3 regions of the Priestia sp. VA7 genome follow, and region 3 is predicted to be linked to each of the others. Evidence: riboswitches for the same ligand, from Rfam matches in the RefSeq annotation. Region 3 holds a riboswitch; each other region holds the start of a gene.
What was found. A riboswitch is a leader RNA that binds a small molecule or an ion and turns the genes downstream of it on or off. The one in region 3 is predicted to bind cobalamin.

Region 1 (6,777 bases), on a different contig from region 3:
GCCTAAAATCCAAGCGCTTGCCATGGAATACCCTCTTGACTACTTGATGGTCGAAACAGATGGTCCGTGGCCATTTGAAGGACCTTTTCAAAACCAGACAACGGTTCCATCAATGATACATCAGTCCGTTGAGGAAATAGCACGTCTCAAAGGAGTTTCTGGAATGGAAGCATATGATTTTTTATATCAAAATACGTCTTGTTTTTATAATCTCTCCACATAAAAGGCCTTTCCCTAAGGAAAGGCCTTTTATATCTAAATTCGTTTCACAAGTTTTACGATCAGCACAATCACTGCAATGACAAGAAGAATGTGAATGATGCCGCCGCCAATATGAAAAACTAATCCTAATAACCAAAAAATAAATAAAAGTCCAATAATCGTCCACAACATAATTTTTTCTCCTTTTTTTATATGTAGTATTTGTTATAATTTTATATTTCCCTAAATGTGCATAAATAAACGCATTTCATATACATCTTTTCACTAAAGAAGGTTCACATAATGTACAAAAAGTACTCATGTTCTCTGTGGTAAAATAAGTATGTAATCTTATTTCATTTAAACTATAGCGGAGATGATTAACTATGACGTGGATTGTACTACTTTCCATTATTCTTGTAAGTGCGCTCAAAATATTAGTAACGTGTCTTCCAACTCCAGTGGTCAAATGGCTTATGACTAAATTTCAATTACATCCAACACTTGATGACCAAAGCGTTACTATCACAGTTGATGGGAAACCTTTAGAAGGCAAAAATAAAATGCAAGTGATTGATTATTTTAATAAAGCAACATTTTTAAAACAATATTATGTCCATGAAGGAAATAAGGACTATTATAAGCACCTAGAAGACAGTGAAACTCCACTGGTTATCGATACGAAAAAAGGAAAAAAAGATGTTCGATTATGCGTATACAGTTATGATGATCATGTCGATGTCGTAAAACAGTATAAAAACAAAATTATTGCTTACAGCCTGCTGTCTGATCACCTTCAAAAGCAGTCCATAACAGCTGACCTAGCTTAAACCAGTCGCCTATAAGGCGGCTTTTTTAGTTTTAGTTTTAATTTGAAGCTATCTTATTTAAAAATACCAAACTTTAACATTAAATCTAGTGCTATAATATAAATTAATATAATTTTCTAACTTTTTAAGAGGTGATGGATAATGCTTTCTTTGTTAGGGTTTGGAATGATTGCGACTTTTCTATTTCTTGTCATTAGTAAACGCTTATCCGTGGTTGTTGCTTTTATTTTTGTCGCTATCCTCTTTGGTATAATTGGAGGTTTTAGTGCCGATATGGGCGATATGATGATGAAGGGTATTTTAAAAGTAGCTCCTACGGCCATTATGATCGTTTTTGCTATTTTATATTTTGGACTAATGATTGACGTCGGTTTATTTGATCCTATGATTTCTCGTATCCTAAACATTGTGAAAGGCGATCCTTTAAAAGTCGTAATGGCAACTGCCGTTATTACAATGCTTGTTGGCTTGGACGGAGACGGCTCTTCTACATTTTTAATTACAGTTTCCGCCTTGCTTCCTTTGTACACAAAACTGGGAATGAACCGACTAATACTGGCTTGTGTTATTAGTTTAAGCGCAGGTGTTATGAATATGATTCCTTGGGGAGGTCCTCTCGTAAGAGCCGCAGCAAGTTTGCAATTAGAAGTATCAGATCTATTTAACCCTCTTATTCCAGCTATGGCAGCGGGATTGATGTGGACTTTATTTTCAGCATACTTACTCGGAAAGAGAGAGAAAGCGCGCTTAGGCACCATTCATTTAAAAGGTTCATCAATGGCTTTTGCTGAACAGCTTTCAGTTCATGAGACCCCTGGGAAGCCACCTAGACTCTTTTGGTTTAATGCCTTATTGACACTGTGCTTAATGACTCTCTTGGTCGTAGACATACTCCCTATTCCTATTTTATTTGCTATTGCTTTTGCCATTGCTTTATTTGTTAATTTTCCTCACCCAAAAGAACAGCAGGAAAGAATCTTAAGTCATGCAAACAGCTTTGTAATGGTTAGTACGTTGGTTTTTGCAGCCGGAATCTTTACAGGCGTTTTTACAGAAACAAAAATGATGGATGCCATGGCTAATACCATTGTCAGCCTCACTCCTGAATGGCTGGGATCTCACCTTCCCTTAGTTGTAGCAATAACGAGCCTTCCTCTCAGCTTTGTATTTTCACCTGATGCTTATTACTTTGGCATTTTACCTGTTATTAGCCATACAGCAGCTAATTTTGGTGTAGACCCTGTAGAAATAGGACGAGCAGCTTTATTGGGACATTCCACAACTGGGTTTCCCCTATCTCCTTTAGTACCCGCTACTTTCATTCTGATTGGGCTGGTTGAAGTAGATTTCGGGGAGCATCAAAAGTTTCTTTTCAAGTGGGCCTTTGGGACAACTATTGTGATGACAATTACAGCCATTTTAACGAATGCTATTTCCCTTTAGACTCTATCATAAAAAAGGAAGCCGACTACCATAAGGCAATCGGCTCACACATGTAGGATATTGATTTAACACTAACAAAGTACAACACAACACTAGTAATTATATAATATATTTCATTATTTTGAAAGCGATTTCATAGATATTTTTAAAAATATTTTGTTATTTGTTTTTCATAGAAAAAAACCACGTTTCAGCCAATTCGAAACGTGGTTTTTTTCTGTAAGGACTTGCCCTACAGGCTATAAATGGAAGTACGCTCATTATAGCATGAGCTCTTATCTAGATTCTATGGTAATTACTGTATAATATCGTTACATTACGACCGGTTGTATTTTTCTGTCCATGTGCAGCGTATTCCATGGCTCATCCTGTTCAGCAAGCCTTTCGATAAAATCTTGTGAAGTCCAGAATGGAATAGCCCCCGGTAAAAAAGGATGAGTATGCAGATACAACGTGTCATAAAAATGACTTTGAGCAAATTGTTCCACTGCTTTTAACAGCTGCTGTCCAATGCCTAGACGCCGGTATGCTGGATCGACATAGCATTTTACAATCTCGGCTGCAGTTTTATGTTCATATCGCTTTTTTAATGCATGAAACCTTCCATCGTAAGCGTATAAACCCATTGTTCCAATTACTTGTTGATTTTCCGTGACAGCTGCAAAAAAAGCAGCGCCTTTCGCTTGAACATAATATTCATTAAAATGAAGCAAATCCACAGGAAGCTGATTTTTTTCCATCATAGGAAATAGCTCATTCCGCATATTCATGACAAACTGAATCACTTCAGCATCCTTTTCTGTTACTTCTTTAATTTGATACATTTGTACTTCTTGCACGTTTACTGTCACATCCTTTTATCTATCATTGTATACTTTCTCTTTTTCCTATAGGAACAACACAATATTGACTATGGCGTTACGTCTAAATGCTGAGTGAGCATATAATACTCGCTTGGATTTGTGGTCCAGTTTTTCACTTTTTGATTATAAGCAACAACAATGTTTGGATGTACAATCGATGATGTCAGCATTTCCTCATTAATCAAAGCGGTTGCTTGCTTAGCTAACTGATCTCGCTTTGCGTCATCTATGGTTAAATTTAACTGCTGAATCATTTTTGTTAGCTTATCATTATCAATCCGGCTGGCATTTAAACCACCGCCCGGCAAATAGTTCGTACTTAAATAATAGCTTGCATCTCCTCTAGGTGCAGTGATAAGACTGTACAGTGCTAAATCCCAATCGTCTTTTGCCATTACATATTCATCGCTGTCCTCAACGAGATGAATCTTAATAGTAATTCCTAACTCTTTCGCATTAGACTGTATAAGCTGAGCAATCAAAGGAAGTTCCGGCAGAGAGCTGTATGTGACAAGAGAGAGGGATAATGGCTTTCCATTTTTGATTGTTTTGCCATTTTTAATTTGATAGCCTGCTTTCTCTAAATATTTTTTAGCAGATGGCATACCTCTTTGCTCATTAGCATTATTATCAGCAAAAGGAAATTGGGGTAAAAATGGACCTCGAGCGGCTGCCGCTTGATTGTTCATGATGCTGCTGACAATTTCTTTTCGGTTCAGTAAGGTATCGATAGCTTTTCTTACATTTTCGTCTTTTAATGCGTCATTGGTTTGATTATAAAGTAATAAATGTGTACGCACACTGGGTACTCCACTTACCTTAAAAGACGGATCTGTTTGTAAAGTGCCCAAACTTTCTAAAGGCGGGCGATAAATAATATCGGCTGTTCCGGACTGAAGAGCCGCAACTCGCGCATTAGCATCTTCGTTAAATGCAAAGATCGCATTTTTCAATTTTACTTTCCCATTCCAATAATGTTCATATCTTTCTAACTTCACTTGATTTCCTTGATCGAAAGTCAAAACTTGAAATGGACCTGTGCCAATAGGCTTCTTAGCTATATTAGAAACATCAATATCTATAATAGCTGTGTTTGGATGCACTAACTCAGAAGGAAATTTAGGCATTGGTTCTTTTAATGTAATTGTCAGCGCATGACCGTTCGCTTTCATTTCTTTAATATTTAAAGCGTTTTTCATCGCATAACTTTGATCTATCGTTCTTTGAAGAGAAGACTTAACGGCATTTGCATCTAGCGCTTTACCATTTTGAAACGTAATATTCTTTCTTATCGTAAATGTCCACGTAAGACCGTTATCTTCCGTTTTCCACTTTTCAGCAAGCCAGGGCTTTATTTTTAAATCATTGCTGATTTTAACAAGCGTCTCCCCTACTCCCGCACGAACTGCTGTATAATTATCATCCGTATGAGGATCAAGCGTTGCAGATGTAAAATTAAATAAAAACGTCACACTTTTATCCGTTTTCTTTCTTTCTTTTATACTTATGCTCTCTTCATTAGGAGCGCAAGCAGTGAGGCAAAGTAACACAAGAAATATCATAGATACGAATTTTTTATTATTTATCATTGCTTTTTCCACCTTCTATTTTAATACACAAAAAAGCACTTCTAAAAAGAAGTGCTTGTCTTCACAACAAATTCAGATAAACGTATTCCTTGTTTATCCTATTTTTGGTTCTGCCAAAACACCTCCCTATCCTCGTAGGTTATTGTGTGTTGCGATTTATGGCAGGTCTCCTGGCTTCAAGTCATTGCCTTATACCGCCTTCCCGTCTCTAAATAGACAGTGGCTTTTTGGCATAAGGCTCCTTGTTACAGTGGCGGGACCGCTCCGGATTTGCACCGGATTCCCTTTTAAGGCAATTGAAAAACAATTGCCACCATAAAAGCTGGTTATTTAATTTAGTAGCGTGCTCTTGAAACTCTAGAAGTAGAAGCTGATGGTGAAACATCTTCATCATCAAATCCAGTGGCAATAACGGTTACCATCATTTCGTCCTTTAAATCTTCATTAATCACGGATCCAAAAATCATATTTAAGTCCTGATCAGAAGCCGACGTGACAATATCTGCTGCTTCCTGTACTTCGTAAAGACTCAGGCTGCTGCCGCTTGTAATGTTCAACAGCACGCCTCTTGCTCCATCAATCGATGCGTCTAGCAGCGGACTAGAAATCGCTTTTTTCGCTGCTTCAATTGCCCGGTCTGATCCGGAAGCTCGTCCGATACCCATAAGCGCAAATCCTTGATTAGACATGATTGTTTTTACATCAGCAAAATCAAGGTTAATCAGCCCCGGAACAGCGATTAAATCTGAAATACCTTGAATACCTTGGCGAAGAACATTATCTGCTTCACGGAATGCTTCAAGCATAGGCGTCTTTTTATCGACAATTTCAAGCAAGCGGTCGTTTGGAATCACAATAAGGGTATCTACCGATTCATTCATCGCAGTAATACCGCCTACTGCTTGCTTCGTACGTTTATTTCCTTCAAACTTGAACGGGCGAGTGACTACTCCAATTGTTAAAGCATTTAGTTCACGGGCAATTTGGGCAATAACCGGAGCTGCTCCAGTACCGGTTCCTCCGCCCATGCCAGCTGTTACGAATACCATATCTGCGCCTTGCAGTACTTCTTGAATTTGTTCTCTGCTTTCTTCGGCTGCTTCTCTTCCCACTTCTGGATTAGCTCCTGCACCTAATCCTCGCGTTAAGGCCGCACCAATCTGCATTTTCACATCTGCTTTAGATAAGTTAAGCGCCTGAGCATCTGTATTAACGGCGATAAATTCTACCCCTTGTACACCATGTTCAATCATACGGTTAACGGTGTTATTTCCTCCACCGCCGACTCCAATTACTTTAATTCGCACTAATGGCGATACATCTGCATCAAATCCAAACATTCTAAGTTCCTCCTCAATGATCAAAATTACTTTCTCTTATTATCCGAAAAAACACGTGAAGAACCTTTTACTACTATATTTAAGGCGTAACTGTTCTTTTGTTTTACAGATTTTATACATTTCTCTTTTAACCTTTAAATCTTTACATCTTTATGTAAAATTATTGTTGTTCTGCAGTTAGTACGCCGAACTCTTTTTTGGTTTTTCTACTCAAAACGGCATATAAGCTTATTGTATCATTCATTTGACAGATGTCTGTATTTAATTTTGAGTAAGATGTGACTAAGAGAATAATATTTTTATAGACAAAATGAGAAAAAGCCCTTAGAAATAAGGGCTTCTCTAGATAATAAACCGTTTTATAATTTCCCAGTTAAGAATTGAGCTTCTCCCATGCCAAAGCTCCAGTCAGCATTACCGTTCTCAACAATTGAAATCATAATGTCGTTTGGCTGAATACCGCAGCTTTCTCCCAGCTCTTTTACAATTAATTTGTAAAGAGCTTGTTTTT
Region 2 (6,777 bases), on a different contig from region 3:
GAGATTTTGGAAAAACAACTGCACTTGTTTCTAGCGACCTTTTTAAGTCACTGGAAATAACGAGCTGAGGTTCTAGAAAAAGCTCTTTCAATTCATTTTTCCCTTCTATACTTAAAGGCGGATCACTCCACCCTATATATTTTTTCTGTTGATTTTCAAGCGTCATGCCGTGACGAATACATGTGATAACCAAAGAATTATCCATAAAAATGTTTCTCCTCCTTCAATGGTTGCCCCTATAACATCTCCTGTTACGCCACCAAACTGCGAACGATAAAATCGTATCCAGAGCCATAAAAAACCGGCAAAGAAAAGAATAATGAATTTATTGTCCATAAAAATAACGAAAATAGCAACTAAGAATAGGCTCATGATGATAAATCCGTAAATAGACCGTTTGGTGACTCCTTGTTGAAAATAAGCAGCCAGACCCGTATCTTTAGCGGGCTTATCTCTCATCAACGAAAAGGCTGCTCCAATTCTTGGAAGGGTAAAGACAATTAAGCATGCCCAAATTGATAAAGAAGAAAGAGACACTAATTCATAGATCGCACTAAAACGCAGCAGCAGCAGAACCATAAGAGAAAGAATAGCAAAAGACCCAACGTGCGGATCACTTAAAATCTGCAGTTTTTTTTCCTTTGACTGATGAGAAAAATACGCATCGCTTACGTCCATCCAGCCGTCTAAATGAAGGCCACCCGTTAAAACAAGCGGTAAAAGCAAAACTAAAATACTATCAACAATCGTAGTGATAGGTGAAGATTGAAGCAGCTGTAAAAAGCTATAAAACATCAAGCCTAGTAACATACCAATCCAAGGCAGTACAAAAAGTGAGCGTGCCGTTCTTTTTTCAGTCCATTGAACAGTTTTAGCTAGTGGTAAGATCGTAAAAAACTGGAGAGAAATCCGTAGTATGGCTATCCATTCTTTCATATATCTACACATTCCTTTCCTTTTTTAAAACGATAGATTCCCGCTTCTACACAAATAGCCACATCTGCTTTTTCTACAATATACTGATGTAATTTCCCTAATATCTTCATATAGCTATATGTGGGCTCTTCTAATACGCCCGCTTCAAACAGTTCATTAGATACTAGCACAACCGTCTGAGACTGCGCAAACAGCTTATCGAGCGTTTCTGTCATATGACGAAAAACCGCTTGTTTCCCTTCTTTTGTTTGCCACCTTTTTTCTGTTAAAAAAAGCTCATTGGCAAGCCAGTTCGTGACACAATCCAAAAGTATAGCATCATCACTTTGAAGATTTGGCAGAATTTGTTGTAAATCTACAGACTGCTCGATCGTTACCCAAGGCGTGTTCGCTGCTTGGCGTTCTTTTTGATGAAGCTGGATGCGTTTTTGCATTTCCTTATCTGTTTGCCTGCTTGTGGCAATATAAACAGCGCGCTTTGTACAAAAAGTTTGAACCATGTTCTCCGCTGCACTTGATTTTCCGCTTCGAACGCCTCCGCTAATAAAGATGATCATATTTCATCAAGTCCTTGTTTGATTACGTTAAGTAAATAGTCATTTTCTTCTTTCGTTTTCACAGCCAAACGGATATAGCGTCCATTTAAAAATGGAAAGTTTTCAGTATGACGAGCTACCACGCCATGGCTTGCTAAATAGACAAGCCATTCGCGCGTTTTAATAGAAGACGGAACGCTGCAAAGATAATAGTTTGTTTGAGAAGGAGAAACCAAAAGCCCCCATTCCTTTAGTTCACTCAAGGTCCGTTCCCGTTCTTGTTTAATATAATGTACGGTTTCTTTTACAAAATCTTTTTCATTCACACATATCATGCCTATTTGCTGCGACAATCCATTTACACTCCAAGGAGGCTGCTTTTTAGCCATCTTGCTAATGATTTTTTCATTTGCCAAAATATAGCCAAGACGAACCCCGGCAATATTAAACATCTTTGTCATGGAACGCACAACAATGATATGCTCATAATCCAGAATAAGAGAATCAAATGAAGGCTGATGTTCGACAAAATCAATAAATGCCTCATCAATCATTAAGTATGTACCATGATGAGCAGCAGCTTTTACTACTTTCATCCATTCCTCATGACTATACATAACGCCCGTTGGATTATTTGGATGACAAATCCACAGTACTTTTATGTCCGGAAGAATACTCATAATCAACTCTATATCCCAGCTCCAGCCATTTTCTTCAGCTAAAGGAACGTATGTCACTTCACATCCATAAGCTTTACTTGCCTGTTCATATTCAACGAAAGTCGGCTGTACAATCCCTGCTTTCTCTCCTGAAAATAACGAAGCAATAAGGAAAAACGCTTCAGCGGCGCCATTTGTAGGCAGCACTTGAGCAGCTGAAACATGATGATGAGCTGCAAGTTTATTTTTCAGCTCCGTTACTTGAGGGTCAGGATAACTAAACGCTGCACCCTTGAATTCGTTCCACTTTTCGTGAAGCACAAGGGGAGCCCCTAAAGGATTTGTATTCACGCTAAAGTCTTTTATATGCGACAAATTCTCAGCCCCTATTGCTTTTAAAAAGACATTAGGATTAGCTCCATGTGTAGGTAATAGCACTAATAACTCCTCCTAACAAAAGATATAATAACCACGTAGCATAGACCGTCCTTTTCATAATGAAAACAGCTTGTTCAATATGACCGGCTTGCAGAGGAATGAGCGGTTCACCCATTTTTGCACGATTAGATTCTATGCCTTTATATGTATTAAGCCCGCCGAGTTGAATACCTAACAGAGCAGCCACTGCGCTTTCCCCGTATCCGCTATTTGGGCTGGGATGCTTCTTAGCATCACGCTTAATCAAACTCGTTACATGCCCAAGAGAATACTGGCTTTTTGCTACATTAACAGCCGTCATCACCACTGCAGTTAACCGACTTGGAATATAGTTTAATACGTCATCGGTTTTTGCACTAAAGTAGCCGAACAGAAAGTAGCGGTCATTTTTGTACCCAACCATCGAATCACATGTGTTAATAGCTCGGTAAAAAAAGGCTAGGGCTCCTCCTCCTATAAATGCATAAAAAAGCGGAGCTGTAATACCATCACTTGTATTTTCAGCCACGGTCTCTACCGTCGCTCTGGCAATTTCTCCTTCTGACAAACGATCTGTATCTCGTCCCACAATCATACTTACTTCATATCTAGCTTTCTCCATATCTCCTAGCTGAAGCGGCTTTTGTACCTTATAGGCAGCTTCGCTTAAAGAACGAGTGGATATAGTAGTCGCAATCATTACGCCCTCTACTAAAACACCTGCTATAAAATGAACTCCGTACAAAGCATGGAGGAACAAAAAGGGAACAACTCCTGCGAGCACAGCCATACTTATCACAAGAAGCAATCCTTTAAATCGTCTTCCTGCACCTTTATTTAATCTAGAATCTATCCAATAAATCCATTTGCCAAACCAGCGAACGGGATGCGGCCAATTTTCGGGATCGCCTATAATTCGGTCAATTAGTAAAGCAATCGTCATGGCCGTCATGTGTGCAATTATCGCTTGTGTAATACTCATTTCTTCACCTCTTTCCCTTAAGTCCCTGCTCTAAGCTTATTTTCACCAGCTTGGCTACCGCTTGCCCTAAAGCGGTCATAGAGCCTGCATATTCATATAATGGTCCTTGCTGAGACGCTGCAACTGAGATGCTGTCCGTAGATGTCCCCGTAGCAATCGTCTTTGTAGCCGGATCTATGACACCCAGCTGTGACAGCGTTTTTGTTTTAGCTTCTGTGGCCGCAATAAAAAGCTGTAAAAACGCTGCATCCGTAAGCGTACCTTCCACGAAAAAAAACATATTAATTGTACCGGGAGAAGAATAGAACGGGACAGCTTCGTCAGCTGTAATATCTACTGCGTTTCCTACTCCAGCCGTTATCACGGAAGCTACTCTTACTCCGTAGCCTTCATAACAGTAAATCGCTCTTTCTTTTAACCAAACGGCTGTCATTAACCCTACGATTTGCTCATGGCGCACATTTTCTTTCATCAAATATTGCTCATACTCCAAAGAAGGAGTATCTGAATAATAGTCTTTGTGAACAAATCGATTGTAAAAGGTGTCCGTTTCCGTAATGCCTGTTCCTAAAACCCCTGAGCTGTATGTTTTATAAGAAGTCTCGGTTTTCATGATTAAAAGCTCAGGCCTTTCTTCAATTTTAAGATGTGAAAAGGGACCAATCCCCTTTTCAATTCGAACTGGAATATGGTCCCTCTTCTTATTTATTGTACACCCCAGGGTATACTGCTTTTGCTAAGTCCTCTAAGCCATCTACAATACGAGGTCCTAAGCGGTTGATTTTGTTTTGATCAACCTTCTCGATGTTACCCTCTTTTACAGCAGTCATGCTGCTCCAAGCGGGACGCTTCATAATCTCATTTTTATCTGCATCATACGTTGCGATAATAACGTCAGGGTTTAACTTAACAACTTGCTCTTCAGAAAACTTAACCCAACCCTTTTCACTAGCCGCTACGTTATCAGCACCGATCATAGTAAGCATTTCGTTCATGAACGTACCTTTTCCTGTTGTATAAATCTCAGGAGCTCCTGAGACCTCTATCCATACTTTTTTACGATCTTCTTTTGAAATCGTTTTTGCTTTTTTCTCAATTGAAGCTACTTTTTCTTTCATGTCTTTAATTGTTTGATTAGCTTCTTTTGTTTTACCTGTTAATTTACCGATTTGCGTAATAGAATCATAAACCGTGTCAAACGTTGTTGAATCTTTTACAACAAATACCGGAATACCCGCACTTTCAATTTGTTTAAATACTTCATCCGAAACGCCCATACTTGAAGCATGTGCTAGCACTAAATCAGGATTTAAAGCAATAACTTTTTCCGCATTAACGTTCATATCTCCTACCTGCGCTTTTTTCTTTACGCTTTTAGGATAATCATCGTTGCTTGTAACACCGACTAATTCTTTTTCAAGGCCAAGGGCATATACAATTTCCGTATTACTTGGCATTAAGGAAACAATTTTCTTAGGCTGTTTTTCCAACGTAATTTCTTTATCACGCGCGTCTTTTACCTTCACTGGAAATGCAGCTTGTGACGTTTGTGCCGTATCTTGCTTCGTTTTTTTATCACTGTTGCTTTGGCTGCCTGCACCGCATGCAGCAAGTACGATGACTAACAGTGCAATAATGGAATACGAAAGCCATTTTTTCATCTAAATACTCCCCCTATATATTGTTCATTGTGAATACGAAACCTCCACGTTAAAGAAAAAGCAAATGATCATGCAAAAAGCAGCGCTATCCCGTTTTTCCGCTTTGACTATGTATACTGCTCGCCGGCAGCTTCAAAATAAAAAAGCTTTACTTTCAATTGAAAGCAAAGCAGGTAACGTCAAGATAAGCAGGAAAAGAATCCGTTCACTATACTTGATATGTATGTTCATTACCCTGCTTCACCCTTCCTCGAAGGTTTCACAGCTAACAATAAGGCAGGTCTCCTGACTTACGCACAAAGCGCTTACAGTGGCGGGACCGCGCTGGTTTTTCACCAGACTTCCCTTTTCACTCAATCTTTAAATTGAGACCTTATTGCTTTACGATTATTCACTTGTCCTAGTATACCCCACTCATGGAAAAATGGAAATAGCCATTCTCACAAAAAAAGCTGCAAGAATGCTCTCGCAGCTTAAGGAATTAAAGAGTTGCTAAAAATTCACGGACCGCTTCAGGTGTTTTAGCATTTGCACTGTGCAAGTGTGCAATTTTTTCACCGTTTTTATATACAAGAAGAGAAGGAATACCCATTACATTGTTTTCAGCAGAAAGTTCTTCAAACTCATCCTTGTCAATTTTAAACCATGCTTTATCTGTATTTTCATCAACGATTTCATCAATGAACATATCCAAACGTTTGCAATCAGGACACCACGTTGTCGTAAAAATCCCAACGCTTAGTGTTTCGTTCTTAATTTGTTCGCGAAATTGTTTTTCTTCCGTAAATTGTTTCATTGTGTTACCTCCAGCATCTATTCGTTCCTTCTCACTATTCTATGGTAAGAAGTCTGACTTCATTATAAACGATTTTTTTATCGTTGTGCTAATGTTTCAGCTTATTTAGACCCTAACGGTTTTAGACGTAAAAAAATGCTAGCTTAAAAAAGCTAACATTTCGAAATCGCAGAATGTTGTGTCTATTATTAGCTAAACCATTTAGGCGGCATGTTTCGGTTCCAATAAATTTTCCCTAAATCATAATGCTTCTGAAAATTATCTGCAGCCGCATGATAGTGAAAATTAAACCAGTATCCATCTTTTGGAGGATTTTCACGCCGTACATGAAATCGTATTAAGTCCTGACCGGTTTCCCGGTCATATACATGGAAAATCTTTTCACCGTAGCCAGCAGCAGGATGCTCGCTTATCTCGAGATTCTGAATTGACTGTTCACGTTCAGTGCCAATGTCGGTCAGCACTTCTTCAATTTTAGGTAACACTGCTTGACGAAATTCATCTTCAATGACAGGTCCAATTTTTGTTCCGAATTTTTCCACTGACTGTTTTTCAGCTGATTCCATTGCATACGTAACAAATGATGAAACGTCTTCATATTTTGGTTCTTCATATGGCAAATGAATATCTTCTATAACAGCTGTGACAGGAGTTGTTTCTCTTACATACCCTGCTTTATGTTGCTTGTCCGCTTTTGCATCATCAACGTATAAATATTCTGGTGGAGTGACAAGCCCAAATGTAAATACTGTAATAAATACAACTAGCATTCTTTTTATCCATCTAGGCA
Region 3 (6,777 bases):
TATTTTAGGGACAGGCCATGCAATTCACGTGGAACAACCCGAGATTTTTGGTAGAATAGTAAGTGAGTTCTTAGCTACTACATAATTAGGAGGAAATAAAGATGACAGTTGAATGGACATCAGTACGTCAGTATGAAGACATTTTATACGAAACATATAACGGAATCGCTAAAATTACGATTAACCGTCCGGAAGTGCACAATGCATTCCGTCCAAAAACAGTAATGGAATTGATCGATGCATTTGCTTATGCTCGTGACGATGCAAGCGTTGGAGTAATTGTATTAGCAGGTGCTGGAGATAAAGCATTTTGCTCAGGCGGAGACCAAAGAGTTCGCGGCCACGGCGGCTATGTAGGAGAAGATGAAATTCCACGTCTAAACGTTCTAGATTTACAGCGTTTAATTCGCGTAATTCCAAAGCCGGTTGTTGCGATGGTATCAGGCTATGCAATTGGTGGTGGCCACGTTCTTCACGTTGTATGTGACTTAACAATTGCAGCGGATAACGCAGTATTTGGACAAACAGGTCCTAAAGTTGGAAGCTTCGATGCAGGATATGGCTCTGGTTACTTAGCTCGCATCGTAGGTCATAAGAAAGCGCGTGAGATCTGGTTCTTATGCCGTCAGTACAACGCTCAAGAAGCACTAGACATGGGATTAGTAAACACGGTCGTTCCATTAGAACAGCTTGAAGCTGAAACAATTCAATGGTGTGAAGAGATGTTAGAAAAAAGTCCAACCGCTCTTCGTTTCTTAAAAGCAGCATTTAATGCTGATACGGATGGCTTAGCTGGTATCCAGCAATTTGCGGGTGACGCAACGCTTCTTTATTACACAACCGATGAGGCAAAAGAAGGTCGCGATGCATTTAAGGAAAAACGCAATCCAGACTTCCAACAGTTCCCACGTTTCCCTTAAACAGCTGAAACAGCTTGGTGATTATCATCAGGCTGTTTTTTCAATTTAATTTAGTTAATCAGTATAAAAAGGAGAGAAATTCATGAGTAGCCAAACGATTCCCAATGGGCTTATGCAAAGAGCATATTTGACGCCAAATCGAGTGGCGGTAGAAACATCCCAAACGTCTCTTACGTTTCAAGAGCTTCATAAACGTGTTCAAAAAGTAGCACAGCAGCTTTCGTTTAACGGTGTAAAGCAAGACGATACCATTGCTTTATACATGAAAAATAGAGTGGAGTTTATTGAGATTTTACATGCGGTTTCTTATATTGGTGCAAGGTTGCTGCTCGTCAACACGCGTTTGACAAACGAAGAAATTAATTATCAGCTAACAGATGCAAACGTGTCGTTGCTTATTGCGGATGAAACATTTTTAATGAGAGAATTCCAAAGTTCCATTACTCAGCTTACTTTACCTGCTTTAAAAAGTTCTCCAGAAGCAGAAACGGATTTTCAAAAAACGTGGAATCTCGAGGAGACATTTACCATTATGTATACGTCCGGAACAACAGGTCATCCAAAAGGAGTGCTGCAGACGTATGGAAATCACTGGTGGAGTTCCGTTGGCTCAGCGCTTAATTTAGGATTAAACGAAACAGACTGCTGGCTTATAGCAGTTCCTTTGTTTCATATTAGCGGCTTATCTATTTTAATGCGGAGCGTCTTTTACGGAATGAAAATCATTTTAGAAGAACGGTTTGAAGCAAGAGCAGTAAATGAAGCAATTGAAAACAAAGAGGTAACGATTATTTCGGTTGTCACTTCCATGCTGTCCAACATGCTCGATGAGTTAGGGGAACGAAAATATCCGCATACGTTTCGATGCATGCTTTTAGGAGGAGGACCTGCACCGCTTACTATTTTAGAGGCTTGTGTGAATAAAGAAATTCCTGTTTATCAAACGTATGGAATGACAGAAACATCTTCACAGTTCGTTACGCTTTCACCTGAAGATAGTTTGCGAAAACTGGGATCAGCAGGTAAACCATTATTTCCATGTGCAATGAAAATTGTAGATGAAAAAGGAAATGAGACCAGCGAAGCAGGAGAAATCATTGTTAAAGGTCCAAATGTTACAAAAGGATATTTAAATAAACCAGAAGCTACTGAAAAAGCCCTTCAACAAGGCTGGTTCTATACAGGAGATATCGGGAAAGTGGATGAAGAAGGCTTTCTATATGTATTAGACAGACGTTCAGACCTTATTATTTCAGGTGGAGAAAATGTATATCCAGCTGAAATTGAAAATGTTTTGTTGAAGCATCCCGCTGTTAAAGAGGCCGGTGTAACGGGAGTAGGTGATGAAAAATGGGGACAAGTGCCAGCTGCATGTATTGTTGTAAACGAAGACGTTTCAGATGAAGAATTATCTTTACACATTCAACAATTTTTAGCAAAGTACAAACTTCCAAAGTATTTCGTTCGAGTAGAGGAGCTGCCGCGAACAGCTTCTAATAAAATCATACGCCGGAAGCTATCATCGTTCATACAGAAAAGGAGCTAATCGATGATTATAAAAAAAGTACACCTTTATAAAATTGACATGAAGCTTCTTTCTCCTTTTTCAACAAGCTATGGTACAGTGCAGGATCGAGAATTGATTTTGCTTGAAGTAGAAGATGAACAAGGATTTACAGGGTGGGGAGAAGTCGTTGCTTTTTCATCTCCTTGGTATACGGAAGAAACGATTCAGACATGTTTTCATATGTTAGACGATTTTTTAATTCCCTCGCTTCTTCATCAGCAGCTTCAAAAACCAGAGGATGTTCAAAAGTTATTCAAACCTCTAAAGCGAAATAACATGGCTAAAGCAGCTTTGGACTGTGCTGTATGGGATTTGTATGCAAAGCGGCAAAACAAGCCGTTATCTGAAGTAATTGGCGGAGTAAGGTCTGCTGTAGAAGCTGGAGTGGTAGTTGGCTTAAATGACATTTCCGTAATGAAAGAACAAATAAAGACTTACATGAAAGATGGCTATAAGCGCTTTAAAGTGAAAATTAAGCCGGGTGCTGACTATGACCTACTGAAACAAATTCGAGATGAATTTCCAAGCATTCCTCTTATGGCTGATGCCAATTCAGCCTATACTTTAAGCGATAGTGATTCATTGAAGAAACTAGATGAATTGAATTTAATGATGATCGAACAGCCGTTAAGTTCTGATGATATCCTTGATCATCGATTGTTACAAAAGCAAATAAAGACGCCAATTTGCTTAGATGAAAGTATTGTGAGCTGTGAAGATGCACGTCATGCAATCGAACAAGAAAGCTGTAAGATTATCAATGTGAAAATCGGGCGAGTTGGCGGAATGTCCGTAGCAAAGCAAATTCATGATTTATGCGTCCAGCATGGTGTAAGACTTTGGGTTGGAGGAATGTTAGAAGCAGGGATTTCACGAGCTCATAACATCGCCCTTGCCACACTGCCTTCTTTCACGATCCCAGGTGATATTTCTGCGTCGTCTCGCTATTGGGAAAAAGATATTATTAAGCCCGAAGTAGAGGTAGAAGCCGGAGTAATAAAGGTGAAGGGAAAACCGGGGATAGGATACGATATTGATAAAAAGTTTATCAAAACAATCAAAGCATTTGAAAAAGAATACAAATAATTAAAAACCGTTTTTTGATGAAAAACGGTTTTTTTATTGAGGTTGTCAATGTTTAGTAGAAAAATAGGACAAATTTTTTAAAAAGAGCACATTGTTCCATCAAGCGTGTCAAAACATGTTATGATGGAATAGTTTGATGAAAAAAGTCGAAGAGTTTTATCGTAAAAAACAAAATTATTTTTGAAAATAGGTTGATAGTTTTCTAAGTTGTCCTATATAATGTGTTTATAACATAACACAATATGTTGTTTTGAAATCTATAATAAAATACTATATTTTGTGTTTTCCAGTGAAAAAGGTGTCTGATAAAAAGACTTAAAAGGGAATTTGGTGAAAATCCAAAGCTGTTCCCGCAACTGTGAATGCTGATGAAATAAGGAGATCCACTGTGAGTAAACATCATGGGAAGGCCTTAAAGTAAAAAGAAGCATAAGTCAGGAGACCTGCCTTTTTTATGTCGTTTTATCTTCTTCGGGAGGTGAGAGGGTAGAGCGAGGATTGAGAAAAGACTTAGTGTCTTCTTCTATCTTCGTTCTATTCGCTCACCGAGGTACGGTGAGCGATTTTTTATTTTGAAGTGAAGAGAGGAGCCATATTTATGGTGAATACATTAAAGCCTACAATTCTACATGAATTAACTGCATATATTGAACGTTTAAAAAAAGAATTTACGCAGCTTGATTTTTCTTTTTATGAGGAAAAGGTTATTCAAACTGTTACAGTAAAGGAAAATATGACGGACGAAAAGGTTGCAAACGTCCTAATTTTGGCAGCCTTAGAGCGTATTTCAATGGAAGAACCCGATTGGACGTACGTAGCGGCAGACGTCTACTTAAACGAACTATATCGAAAAGCAGCGGACAACCGAGGTTACGATAAAAAAGAGAAGTACGGTTCGTTTTATCAGCTTATTCAAGAACTAACAAAAATCGGCATTTATAATAAGCAGCTATTAAAAACATATACAGAAGAAGAAATTAATGAAATTGCTTCAGTCATTATTCCTGAACGCGATCGTTTATTTACATACATTGGATTGTTGACATTAGCAGATCGCTATTTAGCGACATCACATGATAAGCGCGTATACGAATTACCACAAGAACGTTTTCTTATCATTGCTATGACGCTGATGTCTCAAGAAAAGAAAGAAAATCGAACAGTATTAGTAAAAGAAGCGTATTGGGCGCTTTCTAGTCTATATATGACGGTTGCCACACCAACACTTTCAAACGCAGGAAAGAGCTACGGACAGCTATCTAGCTGCTTTATTGATACGATTGATGACAGCTTACGCGGTATTTATGATAGCAATACAGATTTGGCCACGCTTAGTAAAAATGGAGGCGGAATTGGTGTCTACCTCGGTCATATTAGAAGCCGAGGAAGTGATATAAAAGGTTTTAAAGGCGTATCATCAGGAACAATTCCATGGATGAAACAGCTAAATAATACGGCTGTAAGTGTCGATCAGCTAGGTCAACGACAAGGAGCTATTGCCGTATATTTAGACGTATGGCACAAAGACATTTTTTCATTCTTAGATGCGCGTTTGAACAATGGTGACGAACGTCAGCGCACGCATGATTTATTCACTGGTGTATGTTTGCCAGATTTGTTTATGGAAAAAGTAGAGGCACGTGAAGACTGGCACTTATTCGATCCTCACGAAGTTCGTACGCTGATGGGCTACTCGTTAGAAGATTTTTATGATGAAGAAGAAGGCAGCGGTTCGTTCCGCACTCGTTACGCTGAGTGTGTAAATAATGAACAGCTTTCAAGAGAAACAGTACCTGCTATTGAAATCTTCAAGCGCATTATGCTTTCCCAGCTTGAAACCGGAACGCCTTATATGTTTTATCGTGATACGGTTAACCGAGCTAATCAAAACCGCCACGAGGGCATGATCTACTGCAGCAACTTATGTACAGAAATTACGCAAAACCAAAGCACAACGGTCGTAACAGAGGAAATTACGGAAGACGGAAAAATTATTATTACAAAGAATCCGGGCGATTTTGTTGTATGTAATCTTTCTTCTATCAACTTAGCGAGAGCCGTAACTGAAGATGTGCTTGAACGTTTAATTCCAATTCAAGTACGCATGCTTGATAACGTTATTGAGTTAAATGATTTGCCAGTACTTCAAGCAAAACTAACAAACCAAAAGTACCGCGCAGTAGGACTTGGCACATTTGGTTGGAACCATTTGCTTGCCTTAAAGAAAATAGCATGGGAAACAGATGAAGCGGTAGCATATTGCGATGAATTGTACGAGCAAATTGCTTACTTAACCGTACAGGCAAGCATGAACTTAGCTAAAGAAAAAGGTGCATATCCATTATTTAAAGGCTCAGATTTTGAGTCAGGCGCTTATTTTGAAACACGTAAATACACAAGCGAAGCGTGGAGTGAACTGCGTAACGAAGTTCAAAGTAATGGGATAAGAAATGGCTACTTAATGGCTGTAGCACCTAATTCATCAACATCTATTATCGCGGGTTCTACTGCAAGTATTGATCCGATTTTCCGTAAGTTTTATTCAGAGGAAAAGAAAAACTATAAAATCCCAGTGACGGCACCAGATTTATCGCCAGCAACAAACTGGTATTATAAGTCCGTTTATTTAATTGATCAGCACTGGAGTATTAAGCAAAACGCCAAGCGCCAGCGCCATATTGATCAATCCATTTCATTCAACTTATATGTACAAAATGATATCCGAGCAAAAGAGCTGCTGGATCTTCATATGACGGCATGGAAAGAAAAGTTAAAAACGACCTACTACGTACGTTCAACATCAAGTGAAGTGATTGAAGAATGTGAAAGCTGTCATAGTTAAAAGGAGTGAATAATTAATGACAAGCATGTTAAAACGAGAATTAATGAACGAAACAGCTCCGAACCGTTCGACAGGAATCATCAACGGCAAGAGCTCAAATATTCTAAACTGGGATGACGTCCGATTTTCATGGGCGTTCCCTAAATACAAGCGTATGCTAGCTAACTTCTGGACGCCGTTTGAAATTAATATGGGTCAAGATATTAAGCAGTTCCCTCGGTTAACGGCTGACGAACAAGAGAGCTTTTTAAAAATTATTGGCCTGCTGGCGCTACTGGACAGTATTCAATCAGATTATGCTAGCAAAGTAGCTGATTATGTAACCGACTCTTCGATTAATGCTCTAATGATTATTTTAGCGC

Region 1: it holds a riboswitch for cobalamin, as region 3 does, so the genes downstream of both, nikA (nickel ABC transporter substrate-binding protein) here and AC0C45_RS00180 (ribonucleoside-diphosphate reductase subunit alpha) in region 3, are expected to answer to the same signal.
Region 2: it holds a riboswitch for cobalamin, as region 3 does, so the genes downstream of both, AC0C45_RS19310 (ABC transporter substrate-binding protein) here and AC0C45_RS00180 (ribonucleoside-diphosphate reductase subunit alpha) in region 3, are expected to answer to the same signal.

The regions. Positions count from the first base shown of each region.
Region 1 is NZ_JBVQPN010000007.1:32,750-39,526, reverse strand. Features, by position in the region: gene AC0C45_RS25020 (TatD family hydrolase) at 1-223, shown strand, start outside; gene AC0C45_RS25015 (lmo0937 family membrane protein) at 256-393, opposite strand; gene AC0C45_RS25010 (YfmQ family protein) at 588-1,031, shown strand; gene AC0C45_RS25005 (CitMHS family transporter) at 1,173-2,474, shown strand; gene AC0C45_RS25000 (GNAT family N-acetyltransferase) at 2,786-3,313, opposite strand; gene nikA (nickel ABC transporter substrate-binding protein) at 3,385-4,926, opposite strand; cobalamin riboswitch at 5,070-5,259, opposite strand; gene ftsZ (cell division protein FtsZ) at 5,262-6,266, opposite strand; gene AC0C45_RS24985 (tautomerase family protein) at 6,626-6,777, opposite strand, start outside.
Region 2 is NZ_JBVQPN010000004.1:292,404-299,180, reverse strand. Features, by position in the region: gene AC0C45_RS19340 (histidine phosphatase family protein) at 1-205, opposite strand, end outside; gene cobS (adenosylcobinamide-GDP ribazoletransferase) at 163-936, opposite strand; gene AC0C45_RS19330 (bifunctional adenosylcobinamide kinase/adenosylcobinamide-phosphate guanylyltransferase) at 933-1,493, opposite strand; gene cobD (threonine-phosphate decarboxylase CobD) at 1,490-2,569, opposite strand; gene cbiB (adenosylcobinamide-phosphate synthase CbiB) at 2,544-3,530, opposite strand; gene AC0C45_RS19315 (adenosylcobinamide amidohydrolase) at 3,535-4,143, opposite strand; gene AC0C45_RS19310 (ABC transporter substrate-binding protein) at 4,232-5,191, opposite strand; cobalamin riboswitch at 5,450-5,582, opposite strand; gene AC0C45_RS19305 (thioredoxin family protein) at 5,673-5,987, opposite strand; gene AC0C45_RS19300 (YpjP family protein) at 6,176-6,777, opposite strand, start outside.
Region 3 is NZ_JBVQPN010000001.1:16,402-23,178, forward strand. Features, by position in the region: gene menH (2-succinyl-6-hydroxy-2,4-cyclohexadiene-1-carboxylate synthase) at 1-85, shown strand, start outside; gene menB (1,4-dihydroxy-2-naphthoyl-CoA synthase) at 102-920, shown strand; gene AC0C45_RS00170 (o-succinylbenzoate--CoA ligase) at 1,003-2,466, shown strand; gene menC (o-succinylbenzoate synthase) at 2,470-3,573, shown strand; cobalamin riboswitch at 3,853-4,038, shown strand; gene AC0C45_RS00180 (ribonucleoside-diphosphate reductase subunit alpha) at 4,172-6,415, shown strand; gene AC0C45_RS00185 (ribonucleotide-diphosphate reductase subunit beta) at 6,432-6,777, shown strand, end outside.